3 regions of the Paeniglutamicibacter sp. ORCA_105 genome follow, and region 1 is predicted to be linked to each of the others. Evidence: riboswitches for the same ligand, from Rfam matches in the RefSeq annotation. Region 1 holds a riboswitch; each other region holds the start of a gene.
What was found. Region 1 has a riboswitch for glycine ahead of gcvP (aminomethyl-transferring glycine dehydrogenase). Riboswitches for the same ligand answer to the same signal wherever they lie in the genome.
Positions count from the first base shown of each region.

Region 2: it holds a riboswitch for glycine, as region 1 does, so the genes downstream of both, ACIPUB_RS03815 (hypothetical protein) here and gcvP (aminomethyl-transferring glycine dehydrogenase) in region 1, are expected to answer to the same signal.
Region 3: it holds a riboswitch for glycine, as region 1 does, so the genes downstream of both, ACIPUB_RS17450 (DUF5058 family protein) here and gcvP (aminomethyl-transferring glycine dehydrogenase) in region 1, are expected to answer to the same signal.

Region 1 covers NZ_JBIXLM010000051.1:17,213-25,258, reverse strand. The annotation lists gene gcvH (glycine cleavage system protein GcvH) at 1-159, opposite strand, end outside; gene gcvT (glycine cleavage system aminomethyltransferase GcvT) at 247-1,359, opposite strand; gene gcvP (aminomethyl-transferring glycine dehydrogenase) at 1,399-4,236, opposite strand; glycine riboswitch at 4,415-4,515, opposite strand; gene ACIPUB_RS18195 (NADPH-dependent F420 reductase) at 4,792-5,469, shown strand; gene ACIPUB_RS18190 (VIT family protein) at 5,566-6,288, opposite strand; gene ACIPUB_RS18185 (SGNH/GDSL hydrolase family protein) at 6,361-7,137, opposite strand; gene ACIPUB_RS18180 (hypothetical protein) at 7,258-7,524, shown strand; gene ACIPUB_RS18175 (serine hydrolase domain-containing protein) at 7,521-8,046, opposite strand, start outside.
Region 2 covers NZ_JBIXLM010000005.1:58,555-66,600, forward strand. The annotation lists gene ACIPUB_RS03800 (6,7-dimethyl-8-ribityllumazine synthase) at 1-307, shown strand, start outside; gene ACIPUB_RS03805 (hypothetical protein) at 715-1,578, shown strand; gene cycA (D-serine/D-alanine/glycine transporter) at 1,671-3,155, opposite strand; gene ACIPUB_RS03815 (hypothetical protein) at 3,210-3,413, opposite strand; glycine riboswitch at 3,572-3,669, opposite strand; gene ACIPUB_RS03820 (hypothetical protein) at 3,744-3,911, opposite strand; gene ACIPUB_RS03825 (O-succinylhomoserine sulfhydrylase) at 4,156-5,415, opposite strand; gene ACIPUB_RS03830 (DUF4352 domain-containing protein) at 5,973-6,782, opposite strand; gene ACIPUB_RS03835 (hypothetical protein) at 6,958-7,458, opposite strand; gene ACIPUB_RS03840 (hypothetical protein) at 7,596-7,826, opposite strand; gene ACIPUB_RS03845 (hypothetical protein) at 7,920-8,046, shown strand, end outside.
Region 3 covers NZ_JBIXLM010000046.1:38-8,083, reverse strand. The annotation lists gene ACIPUB_RS17460 (DUF4011 domain-containing protein) at 1-5,452, opposite strand, end outside; gene ACIPUB_RS17455 (nuclear transport factor 2 family protein) at 5,579-5,944, opposite strand; glycine riboswitch at 6,291-6,381, shown strand; gene ACIPUB_RS17450 (DUF5058 family protein) at 6,554-7,303, shown strand; gene ACIPUB_RS17445 (hypothetical protein) at 7,331-8,046, shown strand, end outside.

The sequences.
Region 1 (8,046 bases):
GCCGGCGGTGACGTTGTCGCCGACCTCGGGCAGGTCAACATATACGACGTCGCCCAGTGCGTCCGCGGCAACCTGGGTGATGCCGACCTTGGTCGGGGTCGCGGAGTCGACCCATTCGTGCTCGGCCGAGTAACGAAGGGATGCGAGAACCTTGCTCATGGGGGGTGTTTCCTCTCAAAGAATGTGGGTAAAGAAGTTAAGCCGGTTGATCGGTGGCGGGGCTCGTCGCGCCCGCCACCGACAACGTTACTTGGCTCGGGTGTAGAACGGCAGTGTGACGACTTCGAATGCCTCGGGCTTGCCACGCAGGTCAACATCGACCTTCGTGCCGACCTCGGCGAACTCCGGGGCCACGTAGGCCAGGGCCACCGGGTAGCCCAGGGTCGGCGACGGCTGGCCCGAGGTGACGGCGCCGACCTGCACGCCGTCCACGGACACCGGGTAGCCTCCGCGACCGGCGCGACGTCCCAGGCCCTTCAGGCCCACCAGGACCTTCTTGGCGCCTTCGGCCTTGATGGCCTCCAGTGCCTTGCGGCCCACGAAGTCCTCTTCCTTCTTGAAGGAAACGATCGGGCCAAGGTTGGCCTCGAACGGGTTGCCCTCAAGGGAAAGCTCGTTGCCGTACAGCGGCATGCCGGCTTCCAGGCGCAGTGAGTCGCGGCAGGCCAGACCCGCGGGGATCAGCCCGTGGTCGGTGCCGGCGGCCATCAATGCGTCCCAGAGTTCGGCTGCCTGTGCGTTCGGCACGTACAGCTCGAAGCCGTCTTCACCGGTGTAGCCGGTGCGTGCCAGCAGCACGTCGATGCCGGCAACGGTGACCTCGTCGGCAGCGTAGTAGCTCATGTCCGAGACCACTGACTTGGCTGCCTCGTCGACCAGTTCGTGCAGGATGGCCACGGCATTCGGGCCCTGCACGGCGACCAGCGAGGTCTCGGCGGACGCGTCGGTGACTACCACGTCGAAGCCCTTGGCGCGCTCGGCCAGGGCAGCGGCAACCACCGGGGCGTTGCCCGCGTTGGGCACCACGAGGAACTTTTCTTCCCCGCGACGGTAGGTGATCAGGTCATCGATGATTCCGCCTGCTTCGTTGCAGATCACCGAGTACTTGGCCTTGCCGACCTTCATCACTGCCATGTTGCCGGCCAGCGCGGTGTTCAGGTACGTTGCGGCGTCGGGTCCCTCGACCCAGACCTCGCCCATGTGGGAGAGGTCAAACAGGCCAGCGGTGGCGCGCACCGCATTGTGCTCGGCCAATTCCGAACCATACTTCAACGGCATGTCCCAGCCACCGAAGTCGGTGAAGGATGCGCCTAGGTCCGCATGCTGTGCATGCAGGGAGGTTTTCTTCGGGTCGCTCATCAAGCTACCTTTCGTGAGGCTCAAAAATGAGTGTCGGAATTAGTTTTCGAAGGCTTCCGGCGGGGGGCAGGAGCAGATCAGGTTGCGGTCGCCACCTGCTCCGTCGATGCGTCCCACGGCCGGGAAGTACTTGTCCATGCGCAGGGCATGCACCGGGAAGGCTGCCTGCTCAACGGTGTACTTGCGGTTCCAAGCGGTGTTGACCACGGCGGCCACGGTGTGCGGGGCGTTGCGCAGCGGGGATTCCTCGAGGGAGAAGTCGTCGGCGAGCACCTGCTGCATCTCGGCGTGGATCGCGATCATGGCCTCGATGAAGCGTTCGATCTCGACCAGGTCCTCGGACTCGGTCGGCTCCACCATCAGGGTGCCGGCGACCGGGAAGGACAGGGTCGGGGCGTGGAAGCCGAAGTCAATCAGGCGCTTGGCAACGTCCTCGGCGGTGACGCCGGTCTTGTTGGTCAGCTCGCGCAGGTCCAGGATGCACTCGTGTGCGACCAGGCCCTTGTTGCCGGTGAACAGGATCGGGAAGTACTCGTTGAGGCGGGACGCGATGTAGTTCGCCGAGAGGATCGCGATCTTGGTGGCGTCGGTCAGGCCTTCGCCGCCCATCATCGCGATGTAGGCCCAGGAGATCGGCAGCACGCCGGCGGAGCCGAACATGGTGGCAACCACCGGGATGCCGTCGCGCATCGAGTAGGTGTCCGACGGGTCGCCCGGCAGGAACGGGATCAGGTGCTCGGCAACGCCGATCGGGCCCACGCCCGGTCCGCCGCCGCCGTGCGGGATGCAGAAGGTCTTGTGCAGGTTCAGGTGCGACACGTCGCCGCCGAACTTGCCCGGCTGGGCGAGGCCGACCAGGGCGTTCATGTTGGCGCCGTCGATGTAGACCTGGCCGCCGGCCGCGTGGACCTTGTCGCAGACCTCGCGCACGTCGGCGTCGTAGACGCCGTGCGTGGACGGGTAGGTGATCATGATGGCAGCAAGGGTGTCCTTGTTGGCTTCGATCTTCGCGTCCAGGTCGGCTGCGTCGATGGTGCCGTTGGCTGCGGTCTTCACCACAATGACCTTCATGCCGGCCAGCACCGCGGAGGCGGCGTTGGTGCCGTGCGCGGAGGCCGGGATCAGGCAGACGGTGCGCTGGTCATCGCCGTTGGACAGGTGGTAGCCGCGGATGGCCAGCAGGCCCGCGTATTCGCCCTGCGAACCGGCGTTGGGCTGGATCGAGACGCCCGCGTAGCCGGTGATGGTGGTCAGGCGGCCTTCGAGGTCGGTGATCAGCTCGCGCCAGCCCTCGGTCTGGTGTGCCGGGGCGTACGGGTGGATGGAGGCGAATTCCGGCCAGGAAATGGATTCCATTTCGGCGGTGGAGTTCAGCTTCATGGTGCATGATCCCAGCGGGATCATGGTGCGGTCCAGGGCCAGGTCGCGGTCCGAGAGCTTGCGCAGGTAGCGCAGCATCTGGGTTTCGGACTTGATGGTGTTGAAGATCGGGTGGCTCAGGTAGTCGCTGGTGCGCTGCAACGATGCCGCCAGCTCGAAGCCCTCTGCCTTGAAGTCCTCACCCGTGACGCCGAAGACACCGGCGATGGCCGCAACGTGTGCCGAAGTGGTGGCTTCGTCGGTGGAGATGCCCACGGTGGTGGCATCCACGCGGCGCAGGTTGATGCCCGCTTCCTCGGCCTTGGCGATGATGGCGGCCGAGTCGGCGACCTTCACCTGCACGGTGTCGAAGAAGGAGTCGGCAACCAGTTCCAGTCCGGCACCGGAGAGCACGGTGGCGATGGTGCGGGCGTGGTTGTGGACGCGCTGGGCAATGCGCTTGAGGCCAGCGGGGCCGTGGTAGACCGCGTACATCGAGGCCGTGATGGCCAGCAGCGCCTGGGCGGTGCAGATGTTGGAGGTGGCCTTCTCGCGGCGGATGTGCTGCTCGCGGGTCTGCAGTGCCAGGCGGTAGGCCGGGAACCCGGCGTCGTCCTTGGACACGCCGACCAGGCGGCCGGGCAGCTGGCGTTCCAGGCCGGTGCGCACTGCCAGGTATGCGGCGTGCGGGCCACCGAAGAACAGCGGGACGCCGAAGCGCTGGGTGTTGCCCACGGCGATGTCGGCACCCTGCTCACCCGGGGCGGGGATCATGGTCAGTGCCAGGATGTCGGCGGCGATGGTGACCATCGCGCCGCGCTCCTTGGCGGCGGCGATGACGGCGGTGTGGTCAACCACGGCGCCGTTGTTGCCCGGCTGCTGCAGCACGATGCCGGAGATGTCACCCTCGGGCAGGCCCTTGGACAGGTCCGCGATCTCGACCTCGAAGCCCAGGGCTTCGGCGCGGCCCTGAACCACGGCGATGGTCTGCGGGAAGAGGTTGGCATCGAGCACGGTCTTGGCGGTGCCCTTTGCCTTGTTGCCACGGCGCATCAGCAGCACGGACTCGGCGACGGCGGAGGCTTCGTCAAGCATCGAGGCGTTGGCGATCGGCATCGCGGTCAGGTCCATGACCATGGTCTGGAAGTTGATGAGCGCCTCGAGGCGACCCTGGGAGATTTCCGGCTGGTACGGGGTGTAGGCCGTGTACCAGGCCGGGTCTTCGAGCACATTGCGCAGGATCACCGGCGGCGTGAAGGTGTCGGAGAAACCCTGGCCGATCATCTGGGTCTTCATGACGTTCTTGTTTGCCAGCACGCGCAGGTCCGAAAGGACCTCTGCTTCGGTGCGTGGAGCCGGCAGGTCCAGGGGTTCACTCTGGCGGATGTCGGCGGGAACGGCGGTGTCGACGATTTCGTCGATGGAAGAATAACCAAGCTGGGCAAGCATGGTGTCGATGTCGCTGCCCTGCGGGCCAATATGGCGGGCGACGAACTCAGCGGACGGGGTCACGGTCATGGGGAACTCCATTGGGTCATCGGCGTGCGTACACACCGAACGAGCTGCAAAGTTCCTCCCCGACCCTGTTGCTTGACCTGAGAGTTTCCGCGTTGCGCCGGTCCGTGAGGGCGGGGCACGCTTGCACCTTCGGTGAGCCGCACCGCCGAACGGCGGTGTTGCTACTTTCCAGAGTTGCCTCTTCGCGGCGGTACGGGGGCCTGAGAGTTTCCCGGGGAGGAATTGCTCCTACGGCGCCCGACCAACTTACGTTGAACGGGACTCTCCCGCCGCATGTCAGTGGCTGCGCCCCCTTCGAGGCACGATCACCATCCTACCGGCGATGCGTGAGCCAGACAACACGGGCATGCCAGGATGAAGCAGCACGCCTTTTAAGCGGGCCGCTCCCGGCGCGAGGGCACACATTGCACCCCGGGCGACCCCTGGCCCAGCGGGTCACGATCCTGGAGGCACTTAGAGAATTTTCAACCGGTTCATCCTATAATACTTGACACTTCAACCAATTGGGGTCTATCGTATTACTTGAAGGTTCAACAAACAGGATTTGAGGATCACATGAAGAACTTCCTCGCTCGACTCTTTGGAAAGAAGAACGACATGAACATCGACATCACCATCATCGGCACCGGCAACATGGGCCGCGCGCTGGCCACCCGTTCGATCGCCGCCGGCAAGAGCCTGCAGGTCCTGGCCCGCTCCACCGAGACCGCAGCCACCTTTGCCGCCGACCTCGGTACCGGAATCACCAGCGGGAGCACCGCCGAAGTCCCGGCTGGCCGCATCGTCGTCCTGGCCCTGCCCTTCGACGCCGCCAAGGAATACGTCGCGGCCCAGGGTTCGGCACTGGACTCCAAGATCCTGGTCGACATCACCAACCCGGTGGACTTCGCAACCTTTGACTCGCTGACCACCGCAGCAGGAAGCTCGGCCGCCCAGGAAATCTCCGCCTTGACCTCCGCCACCGTCGTGAAGGCCTTCAACACCACCTTCGCAGGTCCGCTGACTTCCGGCTCCGCCGACGGCAAGCCGCTTGATGTCTTCGTTGCCGGCGAGGAATCCGCCCGCGGCGAGGTCGCGGCGTTCGTCACCGCCGCCGGCATGCGCCCGTTGGAGGTCGGCGGCCTGCACCACGCCCGTGAGCTCGAGGGCTTCCAGCTGCTGATCATGGCCATGCAGGTCAATCCGGCGCTGCCCGACTTCAACTGGGGAACCGCGCTGACGGTCGTGGGCTAAGACCCCCGCCTGCCCAATCCGGGACATTCGAGGGGACGGAACCGCCACCGGCGGTTCCGTCCCCTCGTGCGTTGCCTCGGTGGGAGGTGTTCGGGCCTAGACGATTCCCGAGACGCCTAGCCACGAACCGATGGCGAACGTGACGGCGAGCGCCGCGGCCCCTCCGATCAGCACCCGCAGGGTGGGCCGCAGCACCGAGGCCCCGCCCAGCCGTGCACCCGTCGCCCCGGTCACCGCAAGCGCCAGCAGCACTGCCGCAAACGTCACCGGAATCCTCAGGCCCACGGGCAGGAACACCGCCGTGGCGAAGGGCAATGCCGCACCCACCGTGAACGCGATGGCCGAGGCGATTGCGGCATTCCACGGGTTGAGCACCTCGTCCTCGTCCAGCTGCAGCTCGACATCGAGGTGTGCCTTGAGCACGTCGTGCTCGGTCAGTTCCCTGGCAACCTGCTGTGCCGTTGCGGGGCTCAGCCCCTTGGCCTCGTAGAGACCGGCGAGTTCAACCAGTTCTTCCTCGGGCATCTCGGCCAGTTCCCGGCGCTCCTTTTCAATGAGCGCCTTCTGCGAGTCCGCCGAGCTGGACACCGAGACGTATTCTCCCAGCGCCATGGATATGGCGCCGCCGATCGCCGCGGCGGCACCGGCCACCACCACCGGACCCGTGGCCGTGGTGGCACCGGCGACGCCGACCACGACCGCTGCCACCGAGACGATTCCGTCATTGGCGCCGAGAACCCCGGCCCGCAGCCAATTCAGCCTTTCGGCCAGGCCCTGGTCGTGGGGTTCGCCCTCATGCTGCATCTCCTGCTGGTCCATGGACACCAGCAAAGCACCAGTCCGCCGCATTGGCCAGCGGCGGGTCCTCGCATTCGGCGGGACGGGCAGGTCCTACGGCGCTGACGGCGCCTCCAGGGAGACCAAGTCGGGGTAGCGGGGGCGCAGCGAATCGCCCGAGGAAGTCCCGGTGAGCCGGCGCTTGACCCACGGGGCCAGGTATTCCCTTGCCCAGACAGCATCCTCGCGCAGCCTTTCGATGCGGGACTTGGCAGTCGGTGCCGAGAGCTCGGGCACCTCGATGTGGGCCTCGTGTTCCAGCACGCCGAGCACCTTCGCGGCCATCAGCGTGTGTCCGGCGGTGTTCATGTGCAAGCGGTCGGTGGACCAGTAGCGCCAGTCCCGGAATTCACGCCAACGCCAGTAGTCGGCAATCACGGCACCGAATTCGTCGGCGATCTCGCGGACGGCCTCGTTGTAGATGGCGGTACGGCCGCGGGTCGTTTCGAAGATGGCCGAACCGTTGGAATCAAAACCGGTGAAGAGCACCACCGCGGCACCGGTGGCGGCCAGTTGCGCCACCGCATCCCGGTAGCTGACCATCAGCGAGTCGATGTCCACCGCCGGGCGCAGGATGTCGTTCCCGCCCATGTACAAGGTGACAAGCGTGGGCTTGAGTGCGAGCGCGGCAGGCAGCTGCTCGGCGACGACCTGGCCGACCTTCTTGCCGCGGATGGCCAGATTCGCATACCCCCACTGCGCGTCGGCACAGAGCTGTTCGGCCACGCGGTCGGCCCAACCGCGCACCTGGTGGGGTCGCAGCGGATCGACATCTCCCATGCCCTCGGTGAAGGAGTCGCCCAATGCCACAAATCGTTTAGAGAATTCCACGGCTTCAGCCTAGCGGCACGCGCCGACCGTCTTCGGCCCGTGCCGCGTGTCCTCGCTTCACGGGGTTGCGCCGAGCCCGGGCACAGCGTGCGCCTAGCTTGAAGGGGCACGGTGGAAGGCATGAAGACCAGGCAACACCATCAGGCACCCCACACCACCAACAGGGGGCAGTCAGCCCGCCCGATTTCCCAACCAGACGGCTTCGTGCAAGCCATTCCCGTTGCCGGCATACCGGAAGACGGCCGTTCGGCCACGGAAACCCGTGAGGAAGAGGTCCGGTTTCATTTCGTGGCCACCCGGCAGCCGGCCGATCCGGCGCAGATCCCGTGGCTTGATGAAATCAGCGGCAGCCACGACGTGAACGAGGCATCCTCCGGGATCATCTAGGAGGCGAGCAGCACTTGGCGCGCCAACACACTGAGTTGCCCGCCGCGCGAGCCGGTGCCGTTGGCCTCCGCGCGCGCCGGGACGTAGCCCAACGCCAGCCCGTAGGCCGGGTCCGCATAGCCCAGCGACGCGTTCGCCCCGTCGTGCCCGAAGGCCCTGGCGGAACCGAAGTCGTTGTTCGGGTGCGCCTTCATGAACCCGATGGCAAAGGCCCCGGGCATCCCGTTGGCCCGGGACAGCCCGTACACCCGGTCCTGGCTCACCGCGGCTATGGTCTCGGCGGTGAGGAACGGGGCGTGCTCGTCCCCGGATTCGTCCACGAACCCGGTGGTGGCCGCGGCGTAGAGCCTGGCCAGGCCGCGGGCGTTGCCCACCCCGCCGAGGGCGGCCAGGCCGGCCTCGCGGATGGTTCGTTCGTTCGGCACATCGATGATGTCGAAGCTCGGCCCCTTGGGTCCGTCGAAGCCGCCGGTCGAGTTCACCGCCAGCCCAAACGGGGAGTACGGGTCGATGAACGGCAGC
Region 2 (8,046 bases), on a different contig from region 1:
GCCCGGAGCCTTCGAGATGCCGCTGCAGGCCAAGCGTCTGGCCGATTCGGGCAAGTACGACGCCGTTGTCGCGGCGGCGCTCGTTGTCGATGGCGGAATCTACCGGCATGATTTCGTCGCCCAGGCAGTGGTCGAAGGCCTCATGCGCGTGCAGCTTGACACGAACGTGCCGACATTCTCCGTGAGTCTGACACCGCACCATTTCCACTCCACACCCGACCACGAAAAGTTCTACTTCGAGCATTTCTTGAAAAAAGGCGCCGAAGCCGCTCGCGCAGTACGTGCCATCGCAGAACTCGCAGTCTAGTATTGGCGGCCCGAATCTCTTCAATAGCAAGGTAGGGTCGGACGCTTTGCGTGGAACGACGAAGCAAATCGCTCAGGATCCGCCGCCGCCGTCACTCAGGGCGTTTGCGCCAGCGCATATGTTTGGGTTCCGAATCCAACGCGACCGCCGTCTAGGCCGCAAAATTGGGCATGAACTCGCAAGGCTCGACGATCATAGGACGACGAGTCCGGCAAGTCCTACGCAGGGGAACCCGACGAGTTGGCTGGCGCTGATCCCGCAGGCACGGCCAGCTCCTTTGAAGCCCGGTTCCCGAGCCGGGACGGCTGCCCGCATAAGTTTGCGCCGCCGCACTTCGCGATTCGACACACTCTCCCACGGCATCCATATGTCCTAGCCAGATGGCCATTGCTGTTGCACAATCAGGCATGCACACAATTACGGACGAGCACCAGGGCCGGGACACATTGCGCTATGTAAGGCTGATGTTGCTGGTCATTCCGCTGCTGCTGCTGGTCGCCATCGTCGTCTACGGAATCTTGACGGGAACGATCGAGGATTCCATCAGTTCCTACTACCTTGGCCCCGCCAGGGACCTGTTCGTGGCGATGCTGGTGGCCATCGGCGTGCTGTTGGTGGTCTACAAGGGTCCCCCGCTGGAGGACTACGCGCTGAACCTCGCCGGCTTCTACGCGATGTTCGTTGCCCTCGTCCCCACCAAGCTGGGCGAGACGCTTGAGAACCTCGATGCCGCCGGAGCACAAAAGCTGGTCCATTCCATCCAGGTCTCCGTGCTGGCGCTGCTCGTCGTGGCCACGGCCTTCGTCTGGCTCGATTTCAAGACCATGAACTGGGCTCCGCGGACCCTGCTGCAGAGCACGTGGACCCGCGTGCTGACCGTTGCAAGCTCCGTACTACTGGTTGGGTTCCTGGTGCTGCTGGTCTGGCGGACGATTGAGGGCACGGAGTTTGCCGGCGTCCATGTGGCGGCCGCGCTGCTGCTTATCAGCAGCATGGGCATCGCGATCGCCAGCCATCTGGGCAGTGGCCGGCTCAGCGCCACCGACACCAGCGGCGGGCGGGCACCCCACTACGCCGGGCTGTTGGTCCTGATGCTTTTGGGCGTCGTTGCGTGGCTGGTCCTGACGGCCATCGGGGTCAAGCAGGCCCTCTTCCTGGTCGAATGGTACGAGATCGCGCTCTTTGTCTACTTCTGGTATCTCGAGACCAAACGGACCTGGAACCCGGAGCCTGCGCTGCGCACCGGCCGCGGGCGGCACACGGCGACATGACGTCGGGGCCACCTCCCCAAGGGAAGCGGCCCCGACGTCGTACCGGATTCCTGGGTGCCGGATGGCACCGAATTGTTGCTCCGCGGACGGAGTTACTTCGCGGCCGGCTCCTTCAGCTCCGCCTCGTCGACGACGACGCTGGCGTTGAACGACGCGGCGGTCATGCGCTCCTGGGCGACCTTGGCCGCGTGCATCGCACGCAGTTCGGCGTGCTGCGGCTTGCTGCGCAGGATCACGTAGCCGATTCCGACAGCCACGAACCAGATCGGGGTGAAGAGCAGTGCGGCCATGGTGTCGGCCTGGGTGGTCAGCGCCCAGAGGATGAATCCGAAGAAGGCCAGGACCACGTAGGGCATAAAGGTTCCGCCGGGCATCTTGAACTTGCTGGCCGCGTGCAGCTGCGGGCGGCGCTTGCGGTAGACCAGGTAGCTGATCAGGATAATCGACCAGACGAACATGAAGCACAGTGCCGAAATGGTGGTGACCAGGGTGAAGGCCTCGGCCACGCCGCCCTCGGCGTAGAGCAGTGCCACGCCGGCGAGCAGGAACATGCAGGAGAACAGCAGTGCATTGCGCGGGACCTTGGTCCTCGAGAGCTTGGCGAAGCCCTTGGGTGCGTCGCCTTCCTCTGCCAGGCCGTGGATCATGCGAGAGGTCGAGTAGATCCCGGAGTTCGCGCTGGAGGTGGCCGAGGTCAGCACCACGAAGTTGATGATGCCGGCGGCGCCCACCAGGCCGGCCATGGCGAACATGCCCACGAACGGGGATTCCTCGGCGCTGAACAGCTTCCATGGCTGGACGGCCATGAGGATGACCAGCGCACCAACGTAGAAGAAGAGGATGCGGATCGGGATGGAGTTGATCGCCTTGGGCAGGGTCTTTTCCGGGTCCTTGGTCTCGGCGGCGGTGGTGCCCACCAGCTCGATGCCGACGAACGCGAACACTGCGATCTGGAAGCCGGCGACGAAGCCCATGAAGCCGGTCGGGAACATCCCGCCGTCGTTCCAGAGGTTTGCGAAGGAGGCGGTGGCGCCGTTGTTCTCGAAGCCGGTGATGATCATGACCAGGCCGACGACGATCAGTGCGCCGATGGCGACGATCTTGACCAAGGCGAACCAGAACTCGGTCTCGCCGAAGTTCTTCACGCTCGGCAGGTTCAGGGCCACCAGCAGCAGGATGCAGACCACGGCCGGAATCCAGAGCGGCAGGTCCTTCCACCAGTACGCCACGTAGTGGGAGATCGCCACGACGTCGGCGATGCCTGTGACCACCCAGCAGAACCAGTACGTCCAGCCGGTGAAGAATGCCGCCCAGGGGCCCAGAATGTCCCCGGCGAAGTCGGAGAAGTTCTTGTAATTGGTGTTGCTCAGCAGCAGTTCGCCCATCGCACGCATCACGAAGAAGAGCATGAAGCCGATAATCATGTATACGAAGATCACGGAGGGGCCGGCGACCGCAATGGTCTTGCCGGAGCCCATGAACAGGCCAGTGCCGATGGCACCGCCGATCGCGATCAGCTGGATGTGGCGGTTGGAGAGCCCGCGCTCGAGGTTGGGTGCGGAACTGTTGTTGCTCATGCTGTTGCCTTCCAAGTGGATGGTGGTGCTTCGGTGACGCGCCATGGTGATTCCCTAGTGCCCGTCGCCGAGTGGGGCCAAGTCTTCGGTCGCGTGTGTCGCGTCGTTCTCCGCGGCGCTCATTCCCAGGCCGTTGCGCTTGCAGGAGAGCACATCGTCGCGAGTGGCAAACTCCTGATCCCGCAAGGCAGGATCGAGAAGCTGGCCGGAAGGCGCGTCGAGGGGCAACCGGGCAGTGGCGTGGGTGGTGAGCGTCATGGGGGAACTCCCGAATCGTGCACGGACGGTGCCGTGCTGTTCTTGGTTCCTCCCCAATCTGTTTACTGACCTGAGAGTTTCCATCCCTGCCCGCAATGGGTGGGGGACTTGCTCCTTCGGTGAGCACGAAACTTCGTCGTGCTTCTTTCCAGATTCGCCTCTTCGTGGCGGTACGGGGGCCTGAGAGTTTCCTGGGGAGGAATTGCTCCTACGGCGCCCGCCCATGGTTTGGGCGGGACTCTCCCGCCACGTGTCGACGGCGATTTTCTTGTGACTGCTGTCACAATCTACGCGAAAGTTTTCCCGTGACGCAAACCGCACAACATTTCATTACAGCGCAGGGTCGAAAAATGTCATTCTGATGTGGAGCGGATCCGCCAACGGGGATTCGTCATCCTCGTGGGCGAGGCGGTGGGTGCGGTCCTCGAGGGATTCCTTGATGGCTGCGTCCTGCACAACGGCGGGCTCGGGTGCTGCGGGGGGCTTGGTCTGCGTCATGGGTGCCACGCTAGCAACCCGGATTGCCCAGCGGTTTTCGTCGCTGTTTCCACCCTGTAACGGTCATCCAGTCCGTGTTTCGTGCGGGTTTCACACGACGACTGCCATCGAGAAGTCCGGTTTCACGTCGGCGGACGCAAAAGGACCAGCTGCGGTTAACGCCAGCTCCGCCCCCTCCGGCCGGCAGCCGGAACCTTGTGCTGCCTGTCTGCCGCGTCCGAAACGCCATCGTGGCCTTGCCTGCTCAGTTGCCCAGGGCAGCGTCCAGGTCCCGCAGGAGGTCATCGGTCGTTTCCAGCCCGACGGACAGACGCACGACTCCATCGCCGAGCCCGATCGCGGCGCGCCCCTGCGGACCCATGGCGCGGTGGGTGGTGGTCGCCGGATGGGTGATCAGGGACTTGGCATCGCCGAGATTGTTGGAGATGTCAACCAGCCTCAGGCCGTTGAGCAGTCGGAATGCCGCTTCCTTGGCCGGGCCGCGGCCCGGGTCCAGTTCGAACGTCACGACCGTGCCGCCGCCGCTCAGCTGGCTTCGAGCCAGGTCGTATTGCGGATGCGATTCAAGGAATGGATAGATGACACGGCTTACGCCCGGCTGGTCCTCGAGCCAGCCGGCAATCTTCAACGCCGAAGCCACCGAGTAGTCGACGCGCAGTTTCATGGTCTCCAGGCCCTTGAGCAGGGTCCAGGCGTTGAACGGGCTCAGTGCGGGACCGGTGTGCCGCATCAAGTTCCGGACCGGTCCGTCGATGAAATCCTTGCGTCCCAGGACCGCGCCGCCGAGGACCCGGCCCTGCCCGTCCATGTGCTTGGTTCCGGAATACACCACGACATCGGCGCCCAGCTCCGTCGCCCGCTGCAGCAGCGGCGTGGCGAAGACGTTGTCCACCACGACCTGCGCCCCCGCGTCGTGCGCCAGCTGAACGACGGCGCGGATGTCCACCAGCTCCTGGAGCGGGTTCGAGGGGGATTCGAAGAAGACCGCGGTGGCCGGAGTGGCGAGCGCCCGTTCCCATTGCGCGAGGTCGTGACCGTCCACGAACACGGTTTCCACACCCCAGCGTGGCAGGATCTCGTTCAGCACCACAAAGCAGGAACCGAAGAGGCTCCGGGACGCAACTACGCGGTCCCCGGCCGCCAGCAGCGCGCCCAGTGCGGTGAAGACCGCGGACATGCCGCTGGCCGTGGCGAAGCAGGCTTCGGCACCCTCGATGAGCCGCAGCTTCTCCTGGAAAGCGGCGACCGTCGGATTGCCGTAACGGGAATAGACGAAGCGCTCGACCTCGCCATTAAAGGAGGCCTCCGCAGCCTCCGCCGAATCGAAGACATACCCCGAAGTCAGGAACAGCGCCTCCGAGGTCTCCTGGAAATGCGTGCGGTCGATGCCGCCACGCACCAAAGCGGTCTGCGCGCCCCATACCTGGTCTGGTGCCTCCGCGTTGCCCGCGGACGGGCTGTGTGCCGACGCGTCGGACCCTGGACCATGCTGGAAATCTGACATGGGGATTCATTCCTTCGTTTCGGAAGCGGTCAGGGATTCGAGCGGGAACATGCGTTCGCGGAAATCATGCCTCCCTCGATGGCTTGGCGCAGGTCATCCGGAATGGGCACAGAGCCGACCGGAACCGACCGTCCCGGGAACATCGTTCGCGAGGCAGCTCCCATCGCACGGAACGAATAAGCCATTCCTTCAGTTGCTGCGGATTCATCGAGCCAGGCCATTCGGCCACGCCTGGATGTTCTGCGCTACCGACGGTACGGGAGGTACGACGGAATCCAATGGGAGTTCTTCATCTCCGGAAATGTCCGGAACCTGGCGACACATAAGTCACGGAAATAGCGCTCCGGAGCCGCCAGAGCACAACATTCCGTCACACCCAGGACATTCCCTTGACATCGGCCTCACGTAGTTGACGAGAAGGCTCCGCGACCACTGCGTGCCGCGGCACTGGGCACCTTCGGATCAACGACTGCAGCCCTCCATCGGCGCCAAGCGCCCTTAAACGCGGCGGCCGCCCCACAAAAACGGGGGCGGCCGCCGCATATTTTCGCTTTCGACTACTTGGTGGCCCAGAGTCCGGCTTCGTCGTCGAAGGAAATCGTCTCGGTCACGCGGATCTTTGCATCGGTGACGGCTTCGGCGGGAACGTCGAAGACCACCTGGTAGGAGCCCTTGCCACCCTTGGTCAGGGTTGGCACGTCCATTACTGACTTAGACACGGATGCCCCCGCACTGGTGGTGTCGTAGATACGTGCATCGGCGCCCACGAGTTCTGGATTCAGATCGATCCAGGCGTCGCCCTCATCCTCGCCGTTGTACACGACGGAGAGGTCCACGAGGACGTACTGGCCTTCGGCCTTGTCGTTGAATTGGTTTGCCTTGGCAATCACCTTACCGGCCTCCAGGTTTACGGCGCTCACGTTCACCGAGTATTCGCCAATGGTGGTCGCTTCGCCCAGCTTCAGGACCTGCGCCTCATCCGCGGCCTGCTCGATAACTTCTGCGGGTGCCGCCACCTCGCCGTCGGCCGAATCCTCGATGGCAGCTGAGACGCTGTCAAGCGCCTTGCCGTATGCGGACTGGGTGACGAAGACCAGGACAATGGCCACGATTGCGATGATGCTCGATGCGACGCCCAGGCCCTTGCTGCCGCGCCGCTTGGTTGCCACGACCAGCGAAATGATGCCGAGCACCAACGCCACGAAGCCGAGGAAAGCGGCGAAGTTGTTGATGATCGGCACCCAGGACAGCAGCAGCGCGACGATCGCAACAACCAGTGCGGCAATACCCAGGCCCTTCCCTGCGTTCGATTTCGGAGCCGGTACCTGCGCCTGAGGTGCAGGGGCGAGCGGATTTCCAACAGACATGATTCCCCCATGTGGTTGCGGCGCCGGCGAGGCGCCAAGGTGTCGAACATGCTCTGGGCGCACGGCCCAAGGCAATGGTCGGGACCATTAGTTGATCCATCAACTACCATACCGGCAGACCCCGACGGTTTGGGCAGTGGGCCTCAAGGCGTCGCTGTGTTATTGAGGATTGATATCAATAACATAGGGTTCTGACATGCAATCCGGGACCTGTTGGGTCCCGGATTCCAGTTACCCCGAACTCCATGCCATCGGCAGGGCTCGAGAACGCGCCCGAGACTCCGCTGTTGGAGTAAAGGACCCGTAGCGCCTCGTGCAGTCCGTGTCGGCGTTCGAGCGGATCCGACCCCGCGGTGCGCAGCGGCTCGGCCTCCTCCAGAGCGTCCCAAAAACCCTCGGTGGGCATGGAAGGCGGAGGCACGATGAACCAGCAATGGGCCAGCGGGTCGGGCGGGCAGGTGAGACCGGCGTCGTTCAGGAAAGCGGAGATCGGGTTGCCGGCGGAATCCGCAGTCGGATCAAGCCGGTTTTCGCGCGGCAGGCGGTACACGACGTGCGGCACGCCGAGCTCCAGTATTCCTGCGACGGCGAGGAAACCAAAGCCGCTGCGGGGCACCTCAACCGCACCGGGCGGCGGGTCGGCCACGGGGACGGAGTCCCAGTCGATGGTTGGCATCGTTCCTCCTTGTTCGGCGAACGGGGGAAATGGCGCCCGCGAAGCCAGACTAGTCGACGCCGGTGGGCCGCGGTAGGGCCGTCGAGACGACCATGGCCATTCGTTCGAGGGTGAACGGCCGGACGGCCAAGGATGGCTCAGATCCGTCCGGCCACGACTCCGGCGAGCTCGAGCCAGGCACGCTCGCGGTTCTCCCGCAGCAGCTTCGCCTGCTCCGGCGAGGTCCCCAGAAGGACGCGGGCCAGGCGACTGCGCCGCGGGGCGGCGTGGGCAGCTGCCCGTGTTGTTCGCTTTCGGGCCACGTGGCGCGCCTTGCCGGGGTTGACGATGGCTGGATGGTCGGTGAATACCTCGGTTGAAATGCTCATGCATCAAGCCTGAAACCACCGGGGCCGCACGACCACCATTCGGCTATTTCCGAATCCTTACGCCGACCCCGTTGCAGGCCTAGACTGTCTTGCATGCGGATCAGCTTGACCTCGGAGGACCTGACCCGGGTGCGGTTCACCGTCTCGCCCCTATGGGAAACGGTCACCAGCGTCCGCGCCCTCCAGTTAGGCACCCGGATGCACCGCCCTTGGATCAGCG
Region 3 (8,046 bases), on a different contig from region 1:
CCACCGTCGCATCGATCCTGAAATCGGAGAGCCCGACGTTCGTGGCCACCACATGCCCGCGCTCCTTCAACGCCGCTGCAACCTGTTCGCGGTGCCGATCGCGTGCGATGGCCGAGGCCGACCCGTTGCCCAGGGCGTGGGTTCCCTCCGCGGCCAGATCCAGGTAGGCGCGCAAGTGCTTGATGCCCAGGGCCGAGGAATCCTCGGCACGCAGGTCGGCCGGGTCAAAACTGGAGAAGACCACAACCTGGCGACGGGCGCGGGTCACGGCAACGTTCAGGCGACGCTCGCCCCCAACGTTGTTAAGCGGACCGAAGTTCAGCGGCAGCCGTCCGCGCTCGTTGGGGCTGAAGGCCGTGGAAAACAGGATCACGTCGCGTTCGTCGCCCTGCACGTTCTCCAGGTTCTTCACGAACAACCCCTCGTCGTCCGCATCGAGGGCGGCACCGAGACGTTCGTCCGGCTCATCGCGCAGCAGGGACTCGACCAAATCCCGTTGCGGGGCATTGAACGTGACCACCCCGATGGACGGCGTGGCAGTTGGTGAGGCGTCGAATCGGGCCTTGATCTCCGCAACGATGGCTCGGGCCTCCACCGGGTTGGTGCGCAGCACCTCGGAGGCCCCGCTGCGGTGGAAGGTGCCCTCGACCCGCACCAGCGAAATGCCATAGCCGTCGTGGCCCGCGTGCGCGGCACCGTTGCGCGGAGACGGAAAGGAGGAGAGCTTGCCGTCGTAATAGTGCTTGTTGCTGAAGGCGATCAACGATTCGTCCTGGCTGCGGTAGTGCCAGGACAGCCAGCGGCGTTGCACCCGAGCCATGACGCATTCGCTGAGGATTGATTCCTCGTCGGCAACCAACAGCTCCGCTTCCGGGTCATCGCCGACGTCAATGGAGACCTCGGCGAAGGAACTCGGCGGCATCTGCTTGGAATCTCCCACCACCACTGCTGACTTGGCCCGGCCCAGGGCACCGATCGCGTCGGCGACCCGGATCTGCGAGGCTTCGTCAAAGACCACGATGTCGAATTCACCCGCCCGCGGCGGGAAGAACCGAGCCGCGGAATCGGGGCTGACCAAGACGCACGGCAGGATGGTGGTGACCAGGTCCCCGTAGGAGTCCATGAGTTGGCGCACGCTCAGCCCTCCCCGGCGGCGTTCGAGCTGACGGGCAAGCTCCCCCACGCGCTTCTCGGATTCCTTCAACTTCTCGGTCCGCTGCTGGGTGATGCGTTCGGGCAGGGACTTGGCCACGTGCTGGCGCAACTGACTGGATGAGGAGGTGAATCGCGCGATGGTGCGCGTTTGGGTGTCGGCGCTGAATTCATCCAGCCCGTGGGTGGCCAACCGTTCGGCCAGCGCGGATTCGGCGGTGCCGCGCAGGAATCCCCGCAGCGCGTTCTCGGCCGCGAAGCTTCCGCTGGCAAGTTGCAACCAGGCGGCCTCCAGCCCGTTGGCCTTCAGGGGTTCCAGGGTGGTGACAAATGCTATCCAGCGTTCGAGCCCGAGCTCTGCAGTGCGCCCGGTTCCCCGGTCTTCCGTGGTGCGTTTGAACCGGCCCAGGAACCCAGCGGTGTCAGGCCAGGCCGAGGGTGTGCGAAGTTCGGACGGGATCGTCTCGCGCAACGTGTCCCAGGCTGAAGCAATCGAGTCCAGTTCGCCGGCGAGCGCCGGTGCGGCAGGTACGTCTCGCTCGAGGACCGCGCGCAGGGATGCCGCGTAGACCGTGTCCCGGCCCGAACCGCCGGACTGCGACAACTGTCCGGCCAGCTGCACCAGACTCGAGCGCTGCTGGTCGAGCGCCTGGATGTCCCCTTCGGCAAAGGGGTTCCAGTGCCCGTCCAGGGTTATTCCTGGAAGTTCGCCCAGGCCCGCCACGAGCTTCGCACACTGCGCCCGGGTCTCGATCATGGCTTCGATCGTGGCCACGAGGTGCTGCGCGTGCTCCTCGGTACCAATCCATTGTTCCCCGAAGTGCTCGGCGATGACCTGCAAGCGGCGCTTCTTCCGGCCCAGGCCCAGGAACCCGAACCTGTTGGCAATCATGGCGGCCTCGTGCACCGGGGCAAGATCCATTTCCAGCACGGAGGGCTCCACGACATCCGTCAGCCAGCCCATGCCTTGGACCAGCGAGGTGGCTTCGGTCAGCAATTCCTTGCTGCGCAACTGCCATTCGGGCGTGGCCGCCGCGTCGAGGACCGGAACCGCGACCTTGCCCTCCAGCAGCCGGCCCAGCCGTCGCAGGTCTTCGGCTACCGGGGCGCATTCCACGAGCGAAGCCACGTCGGTGGCGTTCCTCAGCTGCACAGTACCCGCCAGGGCCGCATCGAGTGCCCTGGCGGCTTCACGCAGGGGTAGCTGTTGGTCGCCGGTGATCGGTCCGCCGATAAATCCCCATGGGTGTTCATCCCGCGGGCGAGCCGGCTCGGCGGTTTCGGCCAGCCCCACCAGGGCTTCGCGTACCGCGCCGACCTCCGCTTCCCCGGCCTGCGCGGCGAAGCGCTCGGGAATCGGCAGTGCGGGGATGGACGGGTCCATGGACAAGGCACTGTTGTGCGCGCCGTAGGCGGAATAACCTGCCGTGTTTTTCGCGTGCAGGTCCCTCGCGTACCCGGCCAGCCGGTGCACGGAGGATGCCAGGTCGTTGGTCGCCAATTCCATCCCCGCCTCGTCGGCAAAGACCAAGTGGTCAAGGGAGGCCTTGATCTGGGCGCGCACCGCATTCGGGGACGAACCCTTGTCATGGAGGTCGAGGGCGAATTCGCCCAGCCCCACCTCGTTCAGGCGCTTGCTCACCACCTCGAGTGCAGCCCGCTTCTCCGCAACGAAGAGCACCCGCTGCCCGGAGGCCATGGCGTGCGCCAGCAGGTTGGTGATGGTCTGGGACTTGCCGGTGCCGGGAGGACCCTCGAGCACGAAGGTGCGCCCTGCGTGCGCGGCGGCGACAGCCTCCAGCTGGGACGCATCCGCCGGGACGGGGAGCTTGGCGGCCAATTGGTCAAGGTCAACGGTCGGCTCCGCGACGTCGGCGCCCGCCGGGTCGTTGAATTCATTGGTCGGGGAATCCACCAGGTGCCTGACCAGTGGCGCTGACATGAAGGTTTCCCAGTTCTCGTCCAGGTCGCGCCACATCCTGAACTTCGCAAATTGCAGGATCGCCACGTCCACCGTTCCCTCCACATGGAAGGGAAGGTCTGCGGCCGCCAGCCCATCGCGCAACGCACTTAGTGCGGCTTCGAGGTCGATCCCCGAATCATCTCGGGCCGGGTCCTCGAAGCCCGGGACGCGCAGGTTGAATTGCTCGTGCAGTTTTTCGCTCAGGCAATAGTTCGGGGTGGAGGAACCGGTCTCGTCGATTTCGATGCGGAAGTGCTTGCCGCGTCCTGCAGGCCGCAGGTTGATCGGCACCAAGAACAACGGGGAACGCAGGGCGCGCCCGTCCATTGACCAGTGCAGTGAGCCCAGGGCCAGGTAGAGGTTGTTGGCGCCGCTCTCGTCGACGATCCTCTTGGCCTGGCTGGCCAGGCGGCGAAGCCGTGAGAGATAGGCTCCGGCGTCGAGCCGGGTGTAGGCCCTGCCGCGGGATAGCAGCAGCTCGATCCGGCGCTCGACCGGCAGCAGCGTCCCGGATTTGTAGCGTTGCTCCTCGAGCGCGCCGATCTCGTCCGCGGGCAGCAACTCGATGGACCTGCCGTTGTTGACCAGGTCCTCGAGGCCGGCCACCACGGAGTCGGGGATCGCCAGCGGAAGGCGCGAGCGCTCGGTAAAATTCAGCAGGCGATTGCGCAGCGAAAGATCCAGCAGCCCGTTCTTCCACGCGGAGATGCGCGGCGGCGCCGTCTTGCCCGTTGAGGAAGGGGCGGAAATCCGCCGTTCGGACTTTTCCTTGAAGAAGCGTTCGAGGGTGTCGGACCGGGCCGCCCGGTACTCCACGACCATGGGTTTGCCGAACTCCGAGACTCCGTGTGCCGGAAGCGGGTTGATGCCGCTGCGCCGGGCTTGCCGGATGTCAATGGCGTAGGCCAGCGTCTCTGCCGCGGCGGAAGGCCCCGCGTATTTTTCCTTGGTCGCGGCCGAGGCCTCCGCATTGGACGAACGCCTGTCGGTGGTGATTGCGGTGGTCTCCACGATGCGCAGGTGGTCGGCGTCGACCAAGTTCACCAGCGCGCGGGCACCTTCTGCATCGAGACTGCTGCTGGGCAGCGCACCGTCCGGGGTGCGCCAATAGGCCAGGAACGCATCGCCTTTCGCCAACCAAACCACGGAGTTGATGGACACGCGCTCGAGCAGCGCGGACATCAGCAGCGTGGTGTCCAGGGCACTCCCGATCCGTTCGGTGAGGATTTCCTGGGCGCCGCGGATGTACTTTCCCCCGAGATCCGCCAGATCCCAATGTGCCGAGGGATTGCCGAAACGGATGCCGCGGGCGCACAGCACCTCGAAAATGCACTCGACGGATTGGTCCACCCGCTCCGCACCGCCCTGGCGGGCGTCGTGGGTTTCGTTGCCGGTGCGCATGCGGAACAGGTCCCCGGCTTCGGAGAGGATCTCTGCGAGCAGCGGGTGCTGTGGTTGCACGAACGCGGCCAGCAGCTCGGCGTTGGCCTGGGTTCCTGAACCCGGCCAATAACTTGCCGGCAGTAGTTCGACCTCGCCGGATGCCTCGGCGACCAATTTTCCGTTTTCGGCCACCCGCACGATGAGTTTTCCCGGACTGCGGGTATCGATCCGGGCGAAGGTCGCCGGATCCAACACCACGTCCAGGTCGTGGAGCGTGCTCACTCCGGGCGGCAAGTCCAGGCTGTGCTTTGCCACCGCGGAGACCGGCAGGTTGGCGCTCATCACCACCGCAGTCACGAGTACCCTTCGAGGCTGCTCGCCGCGGTTCTCGAGCACCACCCGTTCGAGGATGCGGGCATGGGTGTAGGCCGTGGCGTAGTTGACCGATGGGCTGTGTGCGAACTCGACCCGGAGGGGCCCGCCGTTCCCGCTCGTTCCCGAATCGGAATCGGCGTCCTCCAGTGCGTCAGGATCATCGACTCGGTGTGCCGCGGCAGCGGCCAGGTCCTCCACGCGCCGTGCCGGGTGCTCCAGCTCCAGGGACCGCAGGAACTCCGAGCAGGCCTGCAGGCCCCGCTGGACGGTGTCGGCGCCAAACCCTGCCCCGTGTTCCCACGCCTTGCCCAGATCCCGCAATTCAAGGGCCAACCGATGTTGCTGAGGCGAAAGTTCGATCAGGTGATCCACGGTGCCGGGCGCGGCGATCAGCCGGTCGAGTTGAATGGACAATTTGGGGTCGGACGAAGCTGCGGATCCCAGGGCATCGTCGAGCCGACCGAGCAGCCCGGTCCAGCCGGCCGCCTGGTTCTGTCGGGCAAGAAGATCGGCGATGAATGGAGTCAATGCACCCGAGACGATGTCCAGTCCCGCACCGACGAATTCCCGCAGTCTCATCCAGTTACCCATCCCGTAGTCGTCGCCCGGCCACCCGAACACGGCTGCCGTTGCCCTCCTAAGAACCTATCCCAGATGCGCGGTGACCTGCGGGTCACGCGGCGTGGGATCAACAAGGACCGGCGTCTATTTGTACTCGCTCTCGGTCAGTTCGATGACGAAGGCGCGGCGTTCGGCGATCAAGGCATCGCGCATCACGAATACCTCTCCCATGGCCATGCGCATGATCTCGCCGTTGGCCCGGTGCGCCTCGCCGGACAGTTCGGCCATCACCACGTCGCCCTCTTCGACCAAGCGCACTATTTCCAGTACCGGCGGCCCACTGAAGTCGGGGCTTTCGATCGCCTGGTCGTAGGCATCCTTGCCGCTGAGCCGGAAGTGGCCAAAGACCGTCCATTCAATGTCGTCGGTCAGGCACGACAGGATCTGGGCATGATCCGACTTGTTGAATCCGTCGATGTACTTCCTGACGGTTTCCTTGTTGGCAGACATGTATGAAACCTCCGTGATTCCGTGTGTGGCGCTTTGGTGGGCAATCGGCCCGTGCGTGTGCTTCGGCCACTCGGCAACATGGGGGGCCAGGGTAAGAAGGGATGCCGACTGTCAAAGGGTATCCACCAACGCATCACGAGGGAACACTTGTCAGCCCGAGTTCCATTCGATACGGGAGCTTGGTTGGGGACCGGCCACGCTCTCAGGCCCCTACACCGTCCGGCTCCGGATCGGAAACACATATTCATGACCGTTCGGTCGTGACACAAAAGAGTCACTGTGACCCACGTCAAGTATTGTGGTCCCAAGCGGTAAAGCAGCCGCCGACAACTGAATAGTCTTCCGATCACGCGCGGCTGGAGAGTCCCGGACACCACTCGGGCACCGAAGGGGCAAGCACCCGCAATCTCTCAGGTACCAGGAACAGCCGCGTGAGGAAACTCTGGAGAGCAGCCGCCGGGACAGGTGGCTCACCGACGAAGCACACCAGTGCCATGGGGCACTGGTTTCACTTTCAGGTTCAGGACAGAGCGGGCACGGTGGCAACCGGCATCATCAATGGCCAGCAATCACCGCACTGAACCCTTCGATGAACGGTAGAACTCCCCCATGCACGTACCTGCCATATTGCCCGCAGTTGTGGACAACAACTCCACGGATATCCTCGCCGTTGCCAACTCGCCGATCCTCTGGGCCTGCGCCATTGGCGTCTTCCTGGTCATCATCGTCCAGAGCATCATCTACATGAAGGCCGCCCGCATCGCCGCGCCTCATATCGGAATGACGCAGGCAGAACTCAAGACCAGCTTCCGAGCCGGCGCCATCTCCGCCTTGGGTCCCTCGCTGGCCGTGGTCTTGGTCGCCGTCGCACTGCTGACGATCTTCGGCACACCTGCCGTGCTCGTGCGCATCGGCCTGATCGGGTCGGTGTCCTACGAAACCGCCGCTGCCGCAATCTCCGCCAAAACCGTGGGAGCCGAACTCGGTGGCCCCACCTACACCCAGGCCGTCTTCGGCCTGGCCCTGGCCGCGATGAGCCTCGGCGGTGCCATGTGGATGATCGCCACCCTCATCTTCACCCCGCTGCTCAAGCGCGGCGACTCGGCACTGCGCAAGGTCAACCCCGCCATCATGCTGGTGGTCCCCGGTGCCGCAATGATGGCCGCATTCATGGTTCTGGGCATGGCCGAACTGCCCAAGTCGTGGATCCATGTGGTTGCATTCCTGTCCTCGGCGGCGATCATGACCGTCCTGATGGTCATCGCCAAACGGGTGAACAAGCCGTGGATCAAGGAATGGGCCTTGGGCATAGCCATCATCCTGGCCCTCACCATCACCTACGCAGCAACCCGCGTTTAGCGCAGCCGAGAATTTCAGGAGCACATGATGAGTAAGACAGCAGAACTGCACCAGGCGCTCAGCGCCTTCGACAAAACCACCTCCCGCTGGGGCCGGATCACTATGATCATCGGCCTCATCCTCTCCCTGGCGGCCCCGACCTACCTGGTCTTCTTTTCCGGGTTGGACATCGAGCTTTCCTCCGTCCTGACGGCCTTCGCCGCGCTGGCCGCCGTCTTCGGCGTGATCTGGATTGTGGAGCCGTTGACCTACTTCCCGATCCTTGGCGCCTCCTCGATGTACCAGGCGTTCATGATCGGCAACATTTCCAATAAGCTCCTTCCTGCTGCCATGATCGCGCAATCGACCATCGGGGTGAAGCCGGGCACCCGCAAGGGTGAGCTGGCCGCGGTTGCCGCCATTTGCGGTGCGGCTGCAGTCCACCTGACTTCGCTGTTCATCTTCGTGGGCCTGCTGGGAACGTGGCTGGTCAGTGTGATTCCCACCGATATCGTGCAGACCGTCCAGCTGTACATCCTGCCCACCGTGTTGGGCGCCGTAATCATTCAGGCCATCGTGAGTCAGAAGGCACCGCGCTCCGCGGTGATCGCCTTGGCCGTATCGGCTGTGGTGATCTTCGTATTGGTCCCGTTGATTCCCGGGATGAACCTGTTCGCCACCGCCGTTGCCGTGATTGCCACCGCCGTGCTCGCCTGGGTGCTGCGCGACCGCAAGACCCTGGGGACTCCGGAGGACGTGCCGCT